DNA from 4 places in the Mesorhizobium sp. 113-3-9 genome. Region 1 is predicted to be linked to each of the others. Evidence: riboswitches for the same ligand, from Rfam matches in the RefSeq annotation. Region 1 holds a riboswitch; each other region holds the start of a gene.

What was found. Region 1 has a riboswitch for cobalamin ahead of MesoLj_RS18800 (DUF1636 family protein). Riboswitches for the same ligand answer to the same signal wherever they lie in the genome.
Region 2: it holds a riboswitch for cobalamin, as region 1 does, so the genes downstream of both, MesoLj_RS32780 (hypothetical protein) here and MesoLj_RS18800 (DUF1636 family protein) in region 1, are expected to answer to the same signal.
Region 3: it holds a riboswitch for cobalamin, as region 1 does, so the genes downstream of both, metE (5-methyltetrahydropteroyltriglutamate--homocysteine S-methyltransferase) here and MesoLj_RS18800 (DUF1636 family protein) in region 1, are expected to answer to the same signal.
Region 4: it holds a riboswitch for cobalamin, as region 1 does, so the genes downstream of both, bluB (5,6-dimethylbenzimidazole synthase) here and MesoLj_RS18800 (DUF1636 family protein) in region 1, are expected to answer to the same signal.

What each region holds. Positions count from the first base shown of each region.
Region 1 is NZ_AP023246.1:3,875,799-3,880,480, reverse strand. Features, by position in the region: gene MesoLj_RS18805 (winged helix-turn-helix domain-containing protein) at 281-1,480, shown strand; cobalamin riboswitch at 1,510-1,714, shown strand; gene MesoLj_RS18800 (DUF1636 family protein) at 1,755-2,183, shown strand; gene cobW (cobalamin biosynthesis protein CobW) at 2,186-3,223, shown strand; gene MesoLj_RS18790 (cobaltochelatase subunit CobN) at 3,242-4,682, shown strand, end outside.
Region 2 is NZ_AP023246.1:6,826,312-6,830,993, reverse strand. Features, by position in the region: gene MesoLj_RS32795 (ribonucleotide-diphosphate reductase subunit beta) at 1-968, shown strand, start outside; gene MesoLj_RS32790 (CbtA family protein) at 1,052-1,798, opposite strand; gene MesoLj_RS32785 (CbtB domain-containing protein) at 1,918-2,127, opposite strand; adenosylcobalamin (AdoCbl) riboswitch at 2,172-2,261, opposite strand; cobalamin riboswitch at 2,427-2,632, shown strand; gene MesoLj_RS32780 (hypothetical protein) at 2,740-3,039, shown strand; gene MesoLj_RS32775 (homocysteine S-methyltransferase family protein) at 3,058-4,119, shown strand; gene MesoLj_RS32770 (aromatic ring-hydroxylating oxygenase subunit alpha) at 4,169-4,682, shown strand, end outside.
Region 3 is NZ_AP023246.1:7,068,835-7,073,516, reverse strand. Features, by position in the region: gene MesoLj_RS33825 (DUF982 domain-containing protein) at 1-44, shown strand, start outside; gene metE (5-methyltetrahydropteroyltriglutamate--homocysteine S-methyltransferase) at 758-3,088, opposite strand; cobalamin riboswitch at 3,205-3,404, opposite strand; partial or broken gene MesoLj_RS33815 (cytochrome P450) at 3,679-3,966, opposite strand; gene MesoLj_RS33810 (cytochrome P450 family protein) at 3,933-4,682, opposite strand, start outside.
Region 4 is NZ_AP023246.1:5,803,324-5,808,005, reverse strand. Features, by position in the region: gene MesoLj_RS28460 (TetR/AcrR family transcriptional regulator) at 1-334, shown strand, start outside; gene MesoLj_RS28455 (hypothetical protein) at 426-1,409, shown strand; partial or broken gene bluB (5,6-dimethylbenzimidazole synthase) at 1,502-2,161, opposite strand; cobalamin riboswitch at 2,209-2,404, opposite strand; gene MesoLj_RS28445 (histone deacetylase family protein) at 2,569-3,495, shown strand; gene MesoLj_RS28440 (exodeoxyribonuclease VII small subunit) at 3,499-3,750, shown strand; gene MesoLj_RS28435 (DUF2277 domain-containing protein) at 3,863-4,129, shown strand; gene MesoLj_RS28430 (pirin family protein) at 4,170-4,682, shown strand, end outside.

The DNA.
Region 1 (4,682 bases):
CGGCGAGGGTTAGCGCAGCACTTCCAGCGAAGCAAGTCAAACCTTGTTCAAAACGCCGACCTGGACGGCATATCCGGAGAAACTGGTCCGATCCGCTCCTGTTTGATTTCCTTCGCTTTTTACTCCACTTTTCTCTCCTGACATGGTTGCCGCCAAAACCCTGCTAGCATGGGTTGGAATCACCACGCAGGTTCCGCAAAAGTGGACCCCGGTTTTGCGACAAGAACCTGCCCAGACAAAGACGCGACCCACAGCCGAAGCCCCTCAGAGTGATCCCTGCATGAAGGAAAAAATCTCGCTTGCCGCCGCCCGCCGCATTGCACTCGCCGCTCAAGGGTTTCTCGATCCGCGCCCAAATGGCACACCTGACCGCCGCCATTTCGCCCGTGTGCTCTCCCGCACCGGCCTGCTGCAGATCGATTCCGTCAGTGCGGTGGTGCGTGCTCATTATATGCCGCTCTATTCGCGCCTGGGTCCCTACCCGCTCACGCTGCTCGACAATGCCGCCGTGACGCGCAAGCGCACTGTCTTCGAATACTGGGCGCACGAGGCCTCGTTCCTGCCGGTCGAGACCTACCCGCTGATGCGCTGGCGCATGCAGCGAGCCGAGCAAGGCGATGAAATGTATCTGGGACTGGCCAAATGGGGCCGCGAACACGCCGCCTATATAGAAGACATCTACCGCGCGGTCGTCGAGCGCGGCCCGATCGCCGCTTCGGCGCTCGAAGGCCAGAAAGGTTCGGGCGGCTGGTGGGGCTGGAGCCATGCCAAGCACGCCTTCGAATGGCTGTTCTGGGCCGGGCGCATCACCACGGCGCACCGCCGCGGCTTCGAGCGCTTCTACGATCTGCCGGAGCGCGTGCTGCCCCAGGCGATCCTCGACCTGCCGGTGCCCCCGGCCGAGGACGCGCACCGCGAATTGCTGCGCATCTCGGCCCGCGCCCATGGCGTGGCGACATCAGGAGACCTGCGCGACTATTTCCGGCTGTCGCCGGCCGACATGAAGGGTCGGCTGGAGGAACTGGTCGAGTCGGGCGAATTGCTGCCGGTACGCGTCGAAGGCTGGGACAAGCCGGCCTACCTTCACAAGGACGCGCGCCTGCCCCGGAAAATCGAGGCGCGTGCTTTGCTGGCGCCCTTCGATCCGGTCGTCTTCGAGCGCTCGCGCTCGGAGCGGCTGTTCGATTTCCACTACCGCATCGAGATCTACACGCCGGCTGAAAAGCGCCAATACGGCTATTACGTCCTCCCCTTCCTGCTCGGCGATCGGATCGTCGCGCGTGTCGACCTCAAGGCGGACCGGCCGGCCAGCGTCCTGCGCGTCCATGCCGCCTACCCCGAGCCCGGCGCGCCGCCTGAAACCGCCGCGCAGCTCTTCGAGGAATTGAAGCAGATGCAGGGCTGGCTTGGCCTTGAACGCATGGACGTGACTCCGGCAGGCGATCTGGGTCCGGCGCTGGCCGACATCGCCGTGTCGTAAGCCCGCGTTGACACCGCTGCCTGCAAAAGCCTAAATCCGGTCCAGACGGTCCCCTGCCCGCAACGGCAGGGGCTAAGAGGGAATGCGGTGCGAGGTGAAAAATCTCAAATCCGCGGCTGTCCCCGCAACTGTAAGCGAAGAGCCAAGGCCGAAAGCCACTGGGAATTCCCGGGAAGGCGGCACCCAAGGCGATGACCCGCGAGCCAGGAGACCTGCCGTCTGCGACAAGAGAATCCGATCGCCCGGCGGGTTTCCGGGCAAGGAGCCCGGCTTTTTGGACCAGAACGGCAGTTTTTCGGCTGGCACAGCGGACAATTCGTCCGCCGACAGCGAAGCCTTGGCCGGCGTCACGGTCATCGTCTGCGCCTCCTGTCGCGACGAGACCGGTTCCGACGCCCATCCCCGCGCCGGCGAACTGTTGGCGGAGGACACGCGCCGCGCCGCAGCCGATGACAACATCCGCGTCCGCACGGTGGAATGTCTCGGCAACTGCAAGCGCCGGCTGAGCGCTGCGATCCTGCGCGATGGCTGCTGGAGCTATGTGTTCGGCGACCTGACCGCGGCCAGCGGCGCCGACCTCGTCACCGGCGCCAAACTCTTCGCCACCTCGACCGACGGCCTCATCCCGTGGCGCGGCCGCCCCGATTCCCTCAAGCGCGGCCTTGTTGCCCGCATCCCTCCCCTCGACATGCTGAAGGACTGATCATGAGCGCTTCCGTATCCCGCGTCCCCTGCACCGTCGTCACCGGCTTCCTCGGCGCCGGCAAGACGACGCTGGTCCGCCATCTCCTGGAAAACGCCGGCGGCAAGCGTATTGCCATCATCGTCAACGAGTTCGGCGACATCGGCATTGACGGCGAGATTTTGAAGGGTTGCGGCATCGACACCTGCCCGGAGGAGAACATCGTTGAACTCGCCAATGGCTGCATCTGCTGCACCGTGGCCGACGATTTCGTGCCGGCGCTCGACCAGATCCTGTCGTTGACGCCGAAGGTCGACCACATCCTGATCGAAACCTCGGGCCTCGCTCTGCCCAAGCCGCTGGTCCAGGCGTTCCAATGGCCGAGCGTGAAGAGCCGCGTCACCGTCGATGGCGTGATCGCCGTGGTCGACGGTCCGGCATTGGCAGAAGGCCGCGTCGCCAACGACATGGACGCCCTGCAGGCGCAGCGCGCCGGGGATGAGAGCCTCGACCATGACGACCCGGTCGAGGAAGTGTTCGAGGACCAGATCGCCTGCGCGGACCTGATCATCCTCTCGAAGAGCGACCTGATGGACGCCGCCGGCTCGGCCCGCGCCAATGCCATCGTCAACGAACATTCCGCCCGCGCCGTGAAGATCGTGCCGACCTCGCATGGCAAGGTCGATCCCTCGGTGCTGCTCGGCCTCGGTCTCGCCGTCGAGGACGATATCGAGAACCGCAAATCCCATCATGACGGCGCGTTCGACCATGAGCATGACGACTTCGACACCTTCATCGTCGACATCCCCTCGATCGCCAATCCGGACGAGCTGGCAAAGCGCGTTGCCACCGCCGCCGAACAAGAAAACGTGCTGCGCGTGAAAGGCTTCGTCGAGGTCGGCGGCAAGCCGATGCGGCTCCTGCTGCAGGCCGTCGGACCGCGCGTCAATCACTACTATGACCGCGCCTGGACCGCCGAGGATGATCGCCGCTCGCGCCTGGTCGTCATCGGCCTCAAGGGGCTGAACCGCCCGGCAATCGAGCGTATACTCGCCGGCTGATTTCAGACACGGGCCGCGATGCATATCCTCACCACGACCTCCGCCTCGCTCGACGATCTCGCCGAGCCGGTCGATCTGCGGCAGACGCCGGCGGATATCGTGGCCCTGTCCTTCACCGACAGCGATCTCGCCGGACTGGCGGCCGCGTGGAAGGCGGATGCCGGCCGCCTGCCCTCGATGCGGCTGGCGGCGCTGCGCGACCTACGCCATCCCATGTCCGTCGACCTCTGGATCGACAGCGTCGCCCGCCACGCCAAAATCGTCCTGGTCCGCATCCTCGGCGGCTACGACTGGTGGCGCTATGGCTGCGACCAGCTGGCCTCGATCGCCCGCGAGCGCGGCATAAAACTGGCGCTGCTTCCCGGTGAAAGCCACGACGAGGATCTCAGGCTGATCGAAGCCTCGACGCTGCCGCGCCAGGAATTGGACGCGCTGCTCGGCTATTTCCGCGAAGGCGGCCCGGCCAATATGAGCGCGCTGGTACAGCGCCTTGCGGGTTTGGCCGGACAGGACGCGGCCGTTGTTGAGCCGATGGCGGTGCCAAAGGCCGGGTACTATCAGCCTGGAGTGGGGGTTGTAGAGAAGCTAGACCTTTTGGAGGTCGACGATCCTTCGCCCCCCCCTCTGTCCTGCCGGACATCTCCCCCTCAAGGGGGGAGATCAGCCGTCGCCGGCCTCGGCGCTTTTTCTTCCCCGACGAAAAAAGAGCCATCTGCAACGTCTGTGATTGGCGAGGCCGTCAACGACAGAGCAATCTCCCCCCTTGAGGGGGAGATGTCCGGCAGGACAGAGAGGGGGGCGACGGAACTCGACGCTGGGAACCTCAGCGCCCCCACCATCCCAATCCTCTTCTACCGCTCGATGCTGCTCGCCGCCGATGTCGCGCCGATTGATGCCCTTTTTGAAGCACTGCGCCAACGCGGCATGCTCCCAGTCCCCATCTTCGTCTCCAGCCTGAAAGAGCCGGCGTCACTCGCCTTTGTGGAAACCGCGTTCGCCGCGCTGAAACCCGCCGCCATCATCACCGCGACCGCCTTCGCCTCCGGTGCCGAACCCGGCGTCGAAACCCTGTTCGACCGTGCCGGCGTGCCCGTCTTCCAGGTCATCGTCGCCACCACACGCCGCGACGTCTGGGAAAACAACCAGCGCGGCCTGGCGCCCGCCGACCTCGCCATGCATGTCGTGCTGCCAGAACTGGACGGCCGCATCCTCGCCGGCGCCATTTCCTTCAAGGGCGAAAGCGATGTCGATCCGGCACTTGGCCATCGCGCCTTCGCCAACCGGCCGGAGCCGGATCGCGTAGTTCAGGTGGCGGATCGCGTGGCGGCCTTCATCAAGCTGCAGGGGGCACCACGCGCCGAGCGCAAGCTTGTCATCCTGATTCCGGACTATCCAAGCGCACCGGGCCGAACCGGCTATGCCGTCGGCCTCGATGTACCGTCCAGCGTGCTGGCAATGC
Region 2 (4,682 bases), 3.0 Mb from region 1:
TCAACCAGCTGCTGCCCCTGAAGTATCGCTGGGCCTGGGAAAAATACCTCAATGGCTGCAACAATCACTGGATGCCGACCGAAGTGTCGATGCAGGCCGACATCGCGCTGTGGAAGTCGAAGGACGGATTGACGGAGGATGAGCGGCGCATGCTGAAGCGCAATCTCGGCTTCTTCGCGGCATCGGAATCGCTGGTCGCCAACAACATCGTGCTGGCGATCTACCGGCATCTGACCAACCCGGAATGCCGGCAGTATCTGCTGCGGCAAGCCTTCGAGGAGGCGGTGCACACGCACACCTTCCAGTACATAGTCGAAAGCCTCGGCCTGGACGAAGGCGAGCTGTTCAACATGTACCGTGAGGTGCCGTCGATCACCGACAAGGCGGCCTGGGCGCTCAAGCACACGCAGCATCTCGACGATCCGGATTTTCGCACCGGCACGCCGCAGGCCGACCAGGCGTTCCTGCGCGACCTCGTCGCCTTCTACGTCATCTTCGAGGGCATGTGGTTTTACACCGGCTTCGCCCAGATCCTGTCGCTTGGCCGCCGCAACAAGATGGTGGGTATCGCCGAGCAGTACCAGTACATATTGCGCGACGAATCCATCCATCTGAATTTCGGCATCGACGTCATCAACCAGATCAAGATCGAGAATCCGCATCTGTGGACGAAGGCGTTCCAGGAGGAGGTGCGCGGCATGATCCGCACGGCGGCCGAACTCGAGGCCGCCTACGGACGGGACACGATGCCGCGCGGTTTCCTTGGCCTCAATGCGCCCCTCTGCGAAACCTACATGCACTTTATCGCCAACCGCCGCTGCGCCCAGCTTGGCCTGCAACTGGTCTTCGCCGAGGTCGAGAATCCGTTCCCGTGGATGTCCGAGGCCATGGACTTGAAGAAGGAAAAGAACTTCTTCGAGACCCGCGTCATCGAATACCAGAATGGCGGTGCGCTGGTCTGGGACTAACAGCACGCAGCTATTCGCGAACGATAGAACGGCGGCCATGAAGGGCGCCGCACTATACAGCCTCCTCAACCTTCGGAACGTATTTAACGCAAGGCAGGACGAGAGGACGCCGAACGCGAGCCCTGATCAGCGAAGCTGCGCTCGGCGATGGCGCCGAAGACAAGACCGATGGTGGTCCACAGCACCATATGGATGCCAAGCGAGGCAACACGGAAGCGCCACAAGAGATCGGCCGAGAATTTCTCCGGCACTTCGTTGATGGTTGGCAGCACGTACATGGCGACCGTTATGACCGCGATGAATGCCGCGCCCGCAATGATCGTTGCGTTCCAAGGGCCATACTGTGCCCAAAGCCTTCGTGACAGCCCGACCGCCGCCGTCAATGCGGCAATGGAGATCACCAGCATGATGAAGAACAGCACTGTCCGCGACCCTATCGTGTCGGGATTGCCGACCGAAGGTGGATTGGCGGGATATTTCAGGTCCGGAACCAGAACGATTGAAACGAAGGCTGCCAGGGCCAGTACTGCGGAGGTGGCGCGCGGTCCCAGGCTGCTGATGCGGCCATAGGTGTAGGCGAAGACCAGCGAGAACAGCCCGCCGATCGACGCGGCATAGACCAGCACGCCGGTCAGGAGGCCGAACCCGGCCTGTGTAGGACGGCTGACGAGTTCAGGCTCGGGCGCTTCGCCGGCGGCCTGGGCGGTTTGTTCCTCGAAGGCAATGGCCCGGTCGACCTGCGGTTCGCCGTAGATCTTGGCAAAACCAAATGCGAGAAGCCCTGCGACGATGCCGACCAGCATGCCGCGCAGCAGAAGACTACCAACCATGTTCATGATCCCCGAAGCATGACCTCGAAAAGCCCCCGGCCTTTCGGTTGCTGTCACGCGCTAAAACAAATGATCAGGACGGCATCCCTTCGGGATGGCCAGCTCTCAATGGCCAACTCTTAGTGGCAAGGGAAGCCGAGCAGGTGGCGACCGTCATGTACCCATTCATGGACATACATGCCCGAAATCATCGAGGTGGCACCTTCTTCCGCGCCGACGAAATAGATCGCAAGCAGGCACAAGAGACCGCCGAAGATCGCCCACGGAAGAAGCTCTTTCGCCGGGATCGGAACCGGACCGTAGGTTGGTGCAAAGGTGGTATTGGACATTAAGGCTCTCCTGGGATTCAGCGTCCCGTTGATCGAAACCATTTTCACGGGAGAAGGCCTGACTTTCAGCAAGAACAATTGCTGATCACAGTGGCGCGACCGTGCCGGAATTTCACCGGCTTCCAAACCCGTAACTCTGACGCCAGCCTATTCAGCCGGCGCTGTTACTGTCAACGAGATGTGATCGATCACACGGGAATGTGTTCGACCTGCCGGAACGAGGCCCTCGTGTCGGTGTTCTATCGGCTTTCCGCCCCGACCGTGTCGTTTCCGTGTGGACGGCCTTGGCGAGCAGGTGCTTATATCGTGGGGTTCAAGGTGCCCTTCAGTCGATTCGGCCGGAGGGATAATTGGGAAGCCGGTGAGATTCCGGCGCTGCCCCCGCAACGGTAGCGAAGCGTGCGTTCCGACAACAGACCACTGGGCAAATGCCTGGGAAGGTGTCGGAACCGGTCCAAAAAGACCCCTTCGGAGCCCGGAAACCAGCCTCGAACAGATTTGAACTCGACTGATCGCGGTGGGCGGTCAAGAGGTAGATGCGGACCGGCCTCAGCGCCGACCGTGGCTTTCCTCCATCACCACCAGGTTCAGTCCTTGCAAAGAAGGACGAACATGGATTCGCACAATGAAATACCCGGGCTCGCGCCCGGCAGACCGCAACGCCCTCGCACGGTGCGTCGCGTCAATGCGGCGACGATGCGCGCCGTCTCGCCGCTGCCGCCACCGGAAGAAGTGTTCTCCGACTGGCTGCTGTCGGTGCCGCATGACGCCGATCTGGAGGCCGCGGCCTTGAAAAAGATCGCGCTGATCGACCGCTGCGGCCATCTGCATCCGGACGTCTTGCGGCTGCGCACCTTGCTTGCCGTCGTCGCCGGAACCAGCGCGTGGCCGTCGCGCGTCCGCAATCTCTAAGTGCCGAGGAAAGAAATCATGTCTGCAAAATCTACTCTCACGGCCAAGCGCGGCCTGCTCGAACGTCTCGACGCCGGCGCCGTCATCTGTGCCGAAGGCTATCTGTTCGAACTCGAACGTCGCGGCTATCTGCAGGCCGGCCCGTTCGTACCGGAAGTGGTTCTCGAACATCCGGACGCGGTGACACGTCTGCATGAGGATTTCGTCCATGCCGGCTCGGAGGTTGTCGAAGCCTTCACCTATTACGCCCACCGCCAGAAGCTGAGGGTGATCGGCCGTGAGGATATTCTGGAAAAGATCAACCGTCAGGCGTTGCGCATAGCCAAGGATGTCGCCGACCGCAATGATTGCCTGATGGCTGGCAACATCTGCAACACCAATGCCTATGAGGCTGACGACAGGAAGACCCACGATGCCGTGCGCGCCATGTTCGAGGAGCAGATCGGCTGGGCGGTGGAGGAGGGGGCCGACTTCCTCATCGCCGAGACCATCGACTGGTGCGGCGAGGCCGAGATCGCGCTCGACGTGATGAAGAAAACCGGCCTGCCGACCGTGGTCACGCTCTCCGTCCACCGTGAGGAAAAGATGTTCGACGGCGTCTCGGTCGTCGATGCCTGCAAGCGGCTGGAGGCGGCGGGCGCCGACGTCGTTGGACTGAACTGCCAGCGCGGGCCGAAGACGCTGATGCCGGTGGTGCGCAAAGTGCGCGACGCCATCTCATGCCATGTCGCCGCACTGCCGGTGCCCTACCGCACGACTGACGCGGAACCGACCTTCCAGTCGCTGACCGACCGCGCCTGTTCCTGCATTCCCGGCAACCGGCCGTTCCCGACCGCGCTCGACCCGTTCACCTGCAATCGCTACGAATGCGCCGAATTCGCACGGGAAGCCTTTGATCTCGGGGTCCGTTATATCGGGCTTTGCTGCGGCGCGGCCCCGCATCACATCCGTGCCGTGGCCGAAGCGCTTGGCCGCAGCGTACCCGGCAGTCGCTATTCGCCCGACATGTCCAGGCACGCCTTCTTCGGCAGCGATGCGGCGATCCCAGACGCCTACAAGGGCCGGCGCCTCGAGATCTGACACGCACCAGGCCACCACAGACATCCAAATCGCCAGACAGGATTGGGTTATGAACGTGCATCCTCTCCAGCAAACCCATGCCGACGGCGATACGATCGATCGGCTGGTGGCCGCGCACCGGCCGGGCCACGGCCTGATGCGTGCGTTCTACCATGATCGGGCGATCTTCGAGCGCGACATGGAACGCGTCTTTCGCCGCCACTGGCATTGCCTCGCGCATTCCAGCGTCATTCCAAACCCCGGCGATTTCGAGCTGTTCAAACTCGGCGATGAAGCAATCATCCTGACCCGTGGCATGGATGGCGCCATCCATGCCATGCTCAACGTCTGCCGTCATCGCGGCGCCGAGGTCTGCACCAGGCAGAAGGGCAATGCGAAAGCCTTCGTCTGCCCCTATCACGCCTGGACCTATTCCAGTGACGGTTCGCTGCGCGTCGCCCGCCTGATGCCGAAGGATTTCGACCGCGCCGCGCATGGATTGAAGAGGCTGCATGTCCGCCTCGCCGAAGGTCTGGTGTTCATTTCCTTCGCCGAGACGCCGCTCGACTTCGATCCGGTCGAAC
Region 3 (4,682 bases), 3.2 Mb from region 1:
TTGTCGCAGCCGCGCTCGAAGCACGCGTTCTGCGCAGCGATTGATATTCAGGATGCCGCGGATGAATTTCGGCCATCTGCGCATCGGTATTGAGCGCGGTCCAAATACCCCTGCCGGCTCCGCCAGGAGCAAGCCAACCCCGCTCTTTCCGCGGCGGCTTTCCTGGTCCGGCGCCTGATCTTCCACCATCAAAACACAAGGGTCCGCCAGCCAGCTGCGGCCGCTCGGCTTCGCCGTCGCGGTGATGGTGATTGCAGCCAGAGGCAGACGCCATCGAGCGGGAATTGGCCCGCTGCAGATGGTGGAGCGTCGATGCCGCCTCAAAAGTCTCCAGAAGCGCTGTTTGAACCTTCCCCCAGCTTGGCCCTGCATCCGGTTTCTCGGAACACGCTCCGGGACCGGGGTGCGTGATCGCCGATGTTTCTCCCCATGGTCGGGACCGGGGTTTCGGCGATCAAGGTTGGGAGACGATAGTGATTTCGATTATCCCAATACGGAATAATCCGAAACGGGCTGGCGGAGAGCCTTCTCGTTTCTGGCCGGCTCATTTGAGGCCCAAGCCTCCTTCAATCGCCCGCCAACGGCCGCCTCTGGAACAGCTGACTTCGACGCGCCATGACAAGGGCCGCGGCCAGGCCAAGCTTGCCGAGGCGCTTCGTCACCGGCAGCGCGATTGCCTTGGGCGCGCCGGATAGACTCCCCCAAGGATGCCCGGTGTGTGGCGTTGCCGCTCACCGCCGGCGAGTGGCACCGAGCCCTACGCCGTCTGCGCTTTTTGCCGAATTGCGCGTGCCGCAGCCACCATGTTCACCAGCGCAGGGCGGACCTCCTCCCATCTGCGCGTTTTGAGACCGCAGTCGGGATTCACCCACAGTTGGCCATCCGACAATCGCTCGCGCGCAAGCATGATAAGGTTGGAAATCTCCCCCACTTCCGGGACCCGCGGCGAGTGAATGTCATAGACGCCAGGACCGATCTCGTTCGGATACTTGAAGGTTCGCAGCGTATCGAGCAGTTCCATCTGCGAGCGCGAAGTTTCAATCGAGATCACATCGGCATCCATTGCGGCAATCGCGTCCACGATATCGCCGAACTCGGAGTAGCACATATGGGTGTGGATCTGGGTCGCATCGCCGACCGCTGTTGAAGCCAGCCGGAAGCATTCGACGGCCCAGTCGAGATAGGCCTGCCAGTCGGCCTCGTGCAGCGGCAAGCCCTCGCGCAGTGCGGCTTCGTCGATCTGGATCATCCTGGCGCCGGCCTTTTCGAGGTCGCTCACTTCATCGCGAATGGCGAGCGCGACCTGGCGGCAGACGGCTGGGCGGGCAAGGTCGTCCCGGACGAAGGACCAGTTGAGGATCGTCACCGGGCCGGTAAGCATGCCCTTCACCGGCTTTAGCGTCAGCGACTGGGCGTATCGCCACCAGTGTAGTGTCATCGGCTGTTGTCGCGACACATCTCCAATGATGATCGGGGGTCGCACAAAGCGCGAGCCGTAGCTTTGCACCCACCCGTGTTGCGTGAAGGCGAAGCCGCGGAGCTGCTCGGCGAAATACTGCACCATATCGTTGCGCTCGAATTCGCCGTGGACCAGCACGTCGAGTCCGATCTCTTCTTGCCAGCGAACGGCGGCTTCTATCTCTTTCTTCAGGAACGCCTCATAGTCGACGTAACTCAGCTCGCCTTTGGCATGGGCTGCCCGCGCCTTGCGAACCTCGGCTGTTTGCGGGAAGGAGCCGATCGTCGTGGTGGGGAAGGATGGCAAGCCAAACGTGTCGGCCTGAAGCTTGGAGCGCACGGCGAATGCGCTCTTCCGGCGCGTCATGGCGACCTTGATGCTGGCGACCCGACCTTCGACGAGCGGATCATGCACCTTAGCGGATGTCGCGCGAGCGGCGGCAGCCTCAGCCGACGCCTCTAGTTCGGCGGCGACCGCGTCCCGGCCTTCAGCCAGGGCACGGGCGAGCACGACCAGCTCGTCGGTTTTTTGCGCCGCGAAGGCGAGCCACGATTTCACGTCCGCATCGAGTGCCGTCTCCATGTCCAGGTCGATCGGCACATGCAGCATCGAGCAGGACGGGGCGATCTCCACGCGGTCCAACGGCCAGCCGGCGACGATCGGCTTGATGCGGTCAAGTATGGCAGGCAGGTTCGCGCGCCAGACGTTGCGGCCGTCGATCAGCCCGAGCGAGAGCACAAGTTCCTTCTGCGCGAGCCGGCCGACGGTCTCCAACTGCTCTGGAGCGCGCACGAGATCGACGTGCAGTCCCGCCACGGGCAGAGAAATTGCGGTCTCGAGATTGTCTCCCAGCGATCCGAAATAGGTAGCGACCATGATCTTCAACTCCGGTGCTGCTTTTGACAGCCGGCAGTAGGCGAATTGGAGGGCATCCCGTTCGTTGGGAACCAGATCGACCACGAGCGCCGGCTCATCGATCTGCACCCAATCGGCTCCCGCGAGCTTCAGCCTCCGCAGGAGCTCCTCGTAGACGGGCAGCAGCCGTGGCAGGAGCGCGATAGGGTTGAAACCTTCCTCAGGTGACTTCGCCAACTTGAGAAAGCTAACCGGTCCAAGCAGGACCGGGCGCGTGTGGATGCCGAGCGCCTTGGCCTCGAGGAAATGATCGACCGGTTTCGCCGACGAGAGGGCAAAGCTCTGATCGTCGGTAAGTTCCGGCACAATGTAGTGATAGTTGGTGTCGAACCATTTGGTCATTTCCATCGCGGCAAGGCCATGCCCGTTGGCCGCATGCTCGTCACCGGCATGTCCACAATCAGCGGCCTGACCTTGGTCGCCGCGCGCCATGGCGAAATAGGTATCGAGTGGGACCTCGCCGTCAGTCCAGACGTATCGTGCCGGCACGGCGCCGACCATGATGACGGTGTCGAGCACATGGTCATAAAGCGAGAAATCGTTGGACGGGATTTTCGACACGCCGTGATCGTGCTGCTCCCTCCAGCTGGCGGCGCGTAGCGCCTTCGCCGTCGCGAGCAGGTCGGCAGCGGGAGATTTTCCGGACCAGTAGCTTTCAAGCGCGAATTTGAGTTCCCGCCGTCGACCGATACGCGGCACGCCGAGCGTTGCCACTGGAATTTGTTGAGAGACAGTCATGCCATACCCCGATGGTTGGGGCGTGGGGACAAGGAACGCGCAAGCAGGCGGCACGAAGCCAAGCTACCGCGGCCACCGAGACACCCCGCCCGTGGACGTTGTTCGTCGTGGCAGGTCTCCTGGCTCGCGGGTCAAAGCCTCTGCCCGTCTTCCCGAGGCCGTTCGCCTCAGTGACACCAATGGGCTTGGCTCGCCGCTAACAGTTGCGGGGGCAGCGCCGGCATCGCACCGGCTTCCCTCTTAGCTCCGCTACAGCAGTGCCGCGCGGAGAACCACGACATGCGCACAATCACAGCAGCTTCGCTCCTTGTCAATGCATATAACGAGATGTTTATGTGATGATGCGAATAATGCCCTTGCGCTGATCGGTCTCTTTCGCCCAAAGCCGCTTACGATGCCGCCTCTTATCAGTGCAGGCTCGGAGAGATCCTTGTCCCCATCGGCGACGCCGGATCAGATCGAGGTCGCCGGGCTCAAAGGGCGTAAAGTCGGGCCAGGTCGTCACGGTCAGCCGGGAATCCCGGTATTTGTTCCCGCTCGGCTTCGCTCAGCGTGCTTGCGCATTCCAGCGCGCTGATGACCATGGCCGCAAGCGGAAAGAAGAGGTGGCGCCGCAGGTGGGCGGACTGGGGCCGGGCCGCCAGCGTCTCGACAAACTGCGCGGCGCTCGCCTCGACCTGCTCCGCGAGCAGCTTCACCCTCGGTTGCTGAACGCCGGCGCCACGATCGTGCGTAACCGGGCATGCTCGCCCCCCCTCGCGCGAGACCAGCCACTCCGGCAAACCAAGAATCACCGAATCCGGGGTGAATGCCGCACTCTCTAAGCGATGGAAGGGCGGAAGGTGACCGGCAGGCGCTGCGGGCAGCGAATGACGTAAGACGGAATGTAGACGACGTCCTCCGCGGCGATGGTCAGCGCCAGATCCTCCAGCCGCCCGAACAGCGCGGGGAAGGCGCAGCGCAATTCCAGGCGCGCCAGCGCAGCGCCCAGGCAGGCATGCGGCCCCTCACCGAACGACAAATGCGGGTTGTGCCGCCGGGTGACATCGAACCTGTCGGCGCCGGGGCCGAAGGCCTGTTCGTCCCGGTTCGCCGCATGGAACGCCATCAGGACGGCATCGCCGCGGCGGACCATGCATCCGTCGATCTCCACGTCCTGGGTGGCATAGCGGAACGGCAGATTGGCCGCTGAGCTGCCCCAGCGCAGGATCTCCTCGATCGCCTGTGACCACGGAACTTGGCCGCTGCGCACCAAGTGCAGTTGCTGCGGATGCGTCAGCAATGCCAGCACGCCATTGCCGATGACGCCGGCGGTGGTCACGAAGCCCGCAGAGAGCACCATGAACAGCATGTCGATGAGCTCGGTGTCGGAAACGAGCTCGCCTTTGTCACGGGCGACGATCAGGGCCGAAGCCAGATCATCTCCGAGCTGGCCCCGCTTGAGCGCGATCAGGCGACGGAAGAACTCCGGGATGCGCTGCCGCGTCTGTCGCACCTCTTCGGCTGTGGCGGAGGTGTTGGCCATGCTGTAGGTGAGCGCGACGATCTCTTCGCGCTGTTCGTCCGGCAA
Region 4 (4,682 bases), 1.9 Mb from region 1:
CACCACCTATATCGAGATGGCGCTGGAGCCGGAAATCCAGCGTATCATGTTCCGGGATGGCCCTGCTGTGCTGGGCGATCCGGCACAATGGTCGAATGCCAATGCCTGCGTCGGCTCAATGACCGATCATCTGACCGCGCTGCAGGGGGAAGGTGTGGTCGTCCCGGGCGTCGACCCTGAAACGGCCGCACGGCTTATCAACGGGGCGAGCAGCCAGGCGTCGCAGCGGATCGCCAATTCAAACGACCCCGAAGCCACGTCGAGGAAGGTGGTGGCGGCGTTCAAGCAACTGCTTGAGGGTCTGCTCAAGGAACCGGGTCCGCAATCGAGCTGAAGTCCCGTCTGCGGCCTGGTGCCCGCCCATGATTGACAATCTTCGGTTAGAGCGCATCCTCCCCAGCCATCTCTGAGGGGAGATTCGGGGCATGTGGGATTTCGATATCGGCAGGTCGGTGTCCATCATGATGCGGACCTGGCCTTTCATTGTCTTTCGCATGATCGTCTATTTCGGCATCACGCTGGCCTACATCATGGCGACCGGCACGGGCGCCTCGGTCGGCTATGGCGTCGGCCATATCTCCACCGATCCCGATGGGCCGCTGTCCTTTGCCCTGTGGGGCGGGGTGGTCGGTTTCGGTATCGTCTCTATCGCCGTTTACTGGATCCGCGAATACATCCTCTACGTCGTCAAGGCCGGCCATATCGCCGTCATGGTCCACCTGATCGACGGCCATGATGTCCCTGACGGCCAGAACCAGATCGCCTATGCCCGGCAGGTCGTGACCGAGCGTTTCGCCGAAGCCAACATCCTTTTCGTCGTCGACCAGCTGGTCAAGGGCGCCATCCGCGCCATCACCGGCCTGCTCGGCGGCGTCGCCGCCTTTCTGCCCATTCCGGGCCTGAGCGGCCTGGTTTCCTTCATCAACACGGTGATCCGCCTGTCGTTGACCTATGTCGACGAGATCATCCTCGGCTACAACATCCGCATCAATTCGTCCTCACCCTTCGAGACCGCGCGGCAAGGCGTCGTTCTCTACGCCCAGAACGGCAAGACCATGGTCAAGAACGCCGTCTGGCTGGCGGTAATCATGTGGGGCGTGTCGTTCGTGATCTTCCTGCTGATGCTGGCGCCGGCCGGCGCCATTCTCTTCCTGATGCCCGGACAACTCGCCGGCTGGGCCTTCGTGCTGGCCATCATCTTTGCCTGGGCCTTCAAGGCGGCGTTCATCGAACCCTTCGCCATCGCCTGCCTGATGCAGGTCTATTTCAAGACCATCGCCGGCCAGGTGCCTGATCCGTCCTGGGACAGCAGGCTGGCCGAGGCATCATCGAAGTTCAGGGAGCTCAAGGACAAGGCACTTTCCTCCTTCGGCGGCTCGCGCTGGGGCGCGGCCGGCGCGACGCGCTGATCGGCCGGGCAGGCGGTCGCCTGTGCGGTATCGACGGCGTTCAGGCATGCCACCGCTGACTTGAGCGGTGCCTCGCCTTGCCCGCAAAAGGTCTCGCTCATGATCAGTTCGGGCAGGGGCAGGCGCCGGCCCCAGCCGTGCGTTTCAAGGTCCGGTTTGGGCGCGAATGCGGAAACCCGGCCGACGCAGAGGTAAGCGATCGGCGTTACATGGTCGGGAATGGACAGCAGGCTTTTCAGTGCCTGCGCCTCGATGATGCTGACCCAGCCGACGCCGACGCCTTCGGCGCGTGCCGCCAGCCAGAAATTCTGCACCGCGCAGACCGTGCTGTAGAGGTCCATCTCCGGATTGTGCCAACGTCCCAGTGGCGAGCCCTTCGAGCGCTGGCGGTCGCAGGTGATGCAGATGTTGAGCGCGCTTTCGCAGATGCCTTCCAGCTTCAGCTTGCGGTAAAGCGCCTGCCGTTCTTCCTCGATTTCGGGCAGTTCCTGTTCTCGCGCGGCCAGGAACAGATCGCGCACCTTCTCCCGTCGCGCGGCATCGCGGACGACGATGAAATTCCACGGCTGCATGAACCCGACCGACGGCGCGTGATGGGCGGCAAGCAGCATCCGCGCCAGCACCTCATCGTCGAGAGGAGCAGGCAGGAAATGACTGCGCACATCGCGCCGCGTGAACATGGCACGGTAGACCGCGTCGCGCGCCATCTGGTCAAATCCGTCGCCGACAGGAGCGGTCATAGCATCCGGCATCGCTTGTCCCCTTGCGATTGCAAACCATGTCCTCCGCCTGACCATGCGGATGACGGTGCCTGCCAGGCCGGTCTTCTGGCTCGGGATCAACCCGCGTCCGGTGCCTTCCCGTCATCGACAGTGGCATTTACCGGCGCGGTCCCCCTCACAGCGTTGGGCACGCCACGGAATTCAACCGTGTTCCCGATTCTCCCGCCAGAGCATTTGCAGCCAAGTGGAATCACTTGGCGCCGCAGAATGCGGCTAGACAAACAGACTGGCGGGCACCAGGCAGTGACGGCGACCTTATGCCGAAGCGTTCGCGGCGCCAATCCCCACAGCGACGCCAATGGACGCAGAAGCGATTTTCCCCAGCCATCGGGCCGCGACGCATGGCCATCGCGGCGTTGGGGCACTAGATAGGGACCATGGCCACTCGTCTCTACACGCATCCGATCTTCCTTGAGCACATCACGCCCCCTGGTCACCCCGAGCGGCCGGACCGCTTGCGCGCCATCGAGCGCGTGCTTGACGACGAAGCCTTTGCCGAGCTTGACCGCGTCAAGGCGCCTGAAGGCGACGAGGCCACCATCCTTTACGCGCATCCGGCCGATTTCGTCGCGCGCGTGCGCGCCGCCATCCCTGACGAGGGCATTGCCCGCATCGATGCCGACACCACCGCCAGCCCGAAGAGCTGGCAGGCGGTGATAACCGCGATCGGCGCTGCCAACGCGGCCGTCGACGACGTCTTCGCGGGCCGCGCCGACAATGTCTTCGTCGCCGCCCGGCCACCCGGCCACCATGCCGAAAAGACCACCGCAATGGGCTTTTGCTTCTTCAACACGGCGGCGATCGCGGCCCGCTATGCGCAGAAGAAGCACGGCGTCGAGCGTGTCGCTGTCGTCGACTGGGATGTGCACCACGGCAATGGCACGCAGGATATTTTCTGGGACGATCCCTCGGTGCTCTATTGCTCGACGCACCAGATGCCGCTTTATCCCGGCACTGGCGCAAAGAGCGAGACCGGCGCCGGTAACATCGTCAACGCACCACTGGCGCCGCAGACAGGCAGCGAGGTGTTTCGCGATGCCTTCCTGTCGCGCGTCTTGCCGGCGCTCGACAATTTCGCGCCCGACCTCATCATCATTTCGGCCGGTTTCGACGCGCATCACCGTGATCCGTTGGCCGAGATCAACCTGACCGAGGACGATTTCGACTGGGCGACCGGCCAGCTGATGCAGCGCGCCGCCCGCCACAGCGGCAACCGGCTCGTCAGCCTGCTTGAGGGCGGCTACGATCTGCAGGGACTGGCATTTTCGGTCGCCGCCCATGTCGGGCGACTGATGAAAGGATGAATGATGGCTGCTGAGACCAACGAAGACGTCAAGGCGATGAGCTTCGAACAGGCACTCGACGCGCTGGAGAAGATCGTCGATGATCTGGAGCGCGGCGATGTGCCGCTCGACCAGTCGATCCGCATCTATGAACGCGGCGAGGCCCTGAAGGCGCATTGCGACCGGCTGCTGAAGGCGGCCGAGGACAAGGTCGAGAAGATCAGGCTGTCGCGCGACGGCAAGCCGGTTGGAACGGAACCGCTCGACGCGGACTGAGGCATGGCCGCGAACCATGGTCTTGCCTCACCGGTTTTTGGACACGATCATGATTGAGGATAAAACTCGTCCCGATTGAAACAGCTCCAGGACAAGAGGAGATACGGAAGCGATGTGCAGAAACATCAAGACCCTGTTCAATTTTGATCCGCCTGCAACCAATGACGAAGTGCGTGACGCAGCCCTTCAATTTGTCCGCAAGCTGAGCGGAACGACGCGGCCTTCGAAACAGAACCAGCATGCGTTCGACCACGCCGTGGAGGCCATTGCGGCATCGGCGCGCGCACTTCTCGATTCGCTCGAAACCCACCAGCATCCGCGCAACCGCGAAGAAGTGGCCGCCAAACTGCGGGCAAAGGCGGCGATCCGCTTTGCCTGATGCCGCCAAAGCGGTTACCGAACGCTGATAAGGAGAGTTCATGAGCTTCTTCCCGGGGAAAGACCCTGAGGCCGGCGACGCCTTTGCCAGCGACCAGATCGAACTGATGGTCATCCCGAACGCCAAGGACATTGGCGGCTTCGAGGTCCGTCGCGCCTTGCCGACCGCCAGGAGGCGGCTGGTGGGGCCGTTCATCTTCTTCGATCGCATGGGTCCGGCGATCCTGCGTGCAGGCCAGGCGCTCGACGTCCGTCCGCATCCGCATATCGGCCTGTCGACGGTGACCTATCTGTTCGACGGCAAGATCAGGCATCGCGATTCGCTCGGTACCGAAATGGTCATCCAGCCCGGCGACGTGAATTTGATGACCGCCGGCCGTGGCATCGTGCACTCCGAGCGCACGCCCGAGGAATTGCGCGGCGCGCCGATGTCGATCTCCGGCCTGCAGACATGGCTGGCACTGCCGGACGGCAAGGAGGAATTGGCGCCCGTATTCGAGAACACCGCTGCCTTGCGGCTGCCCGAGATCGATGCCGAAGGCGTCAAAGGCCGC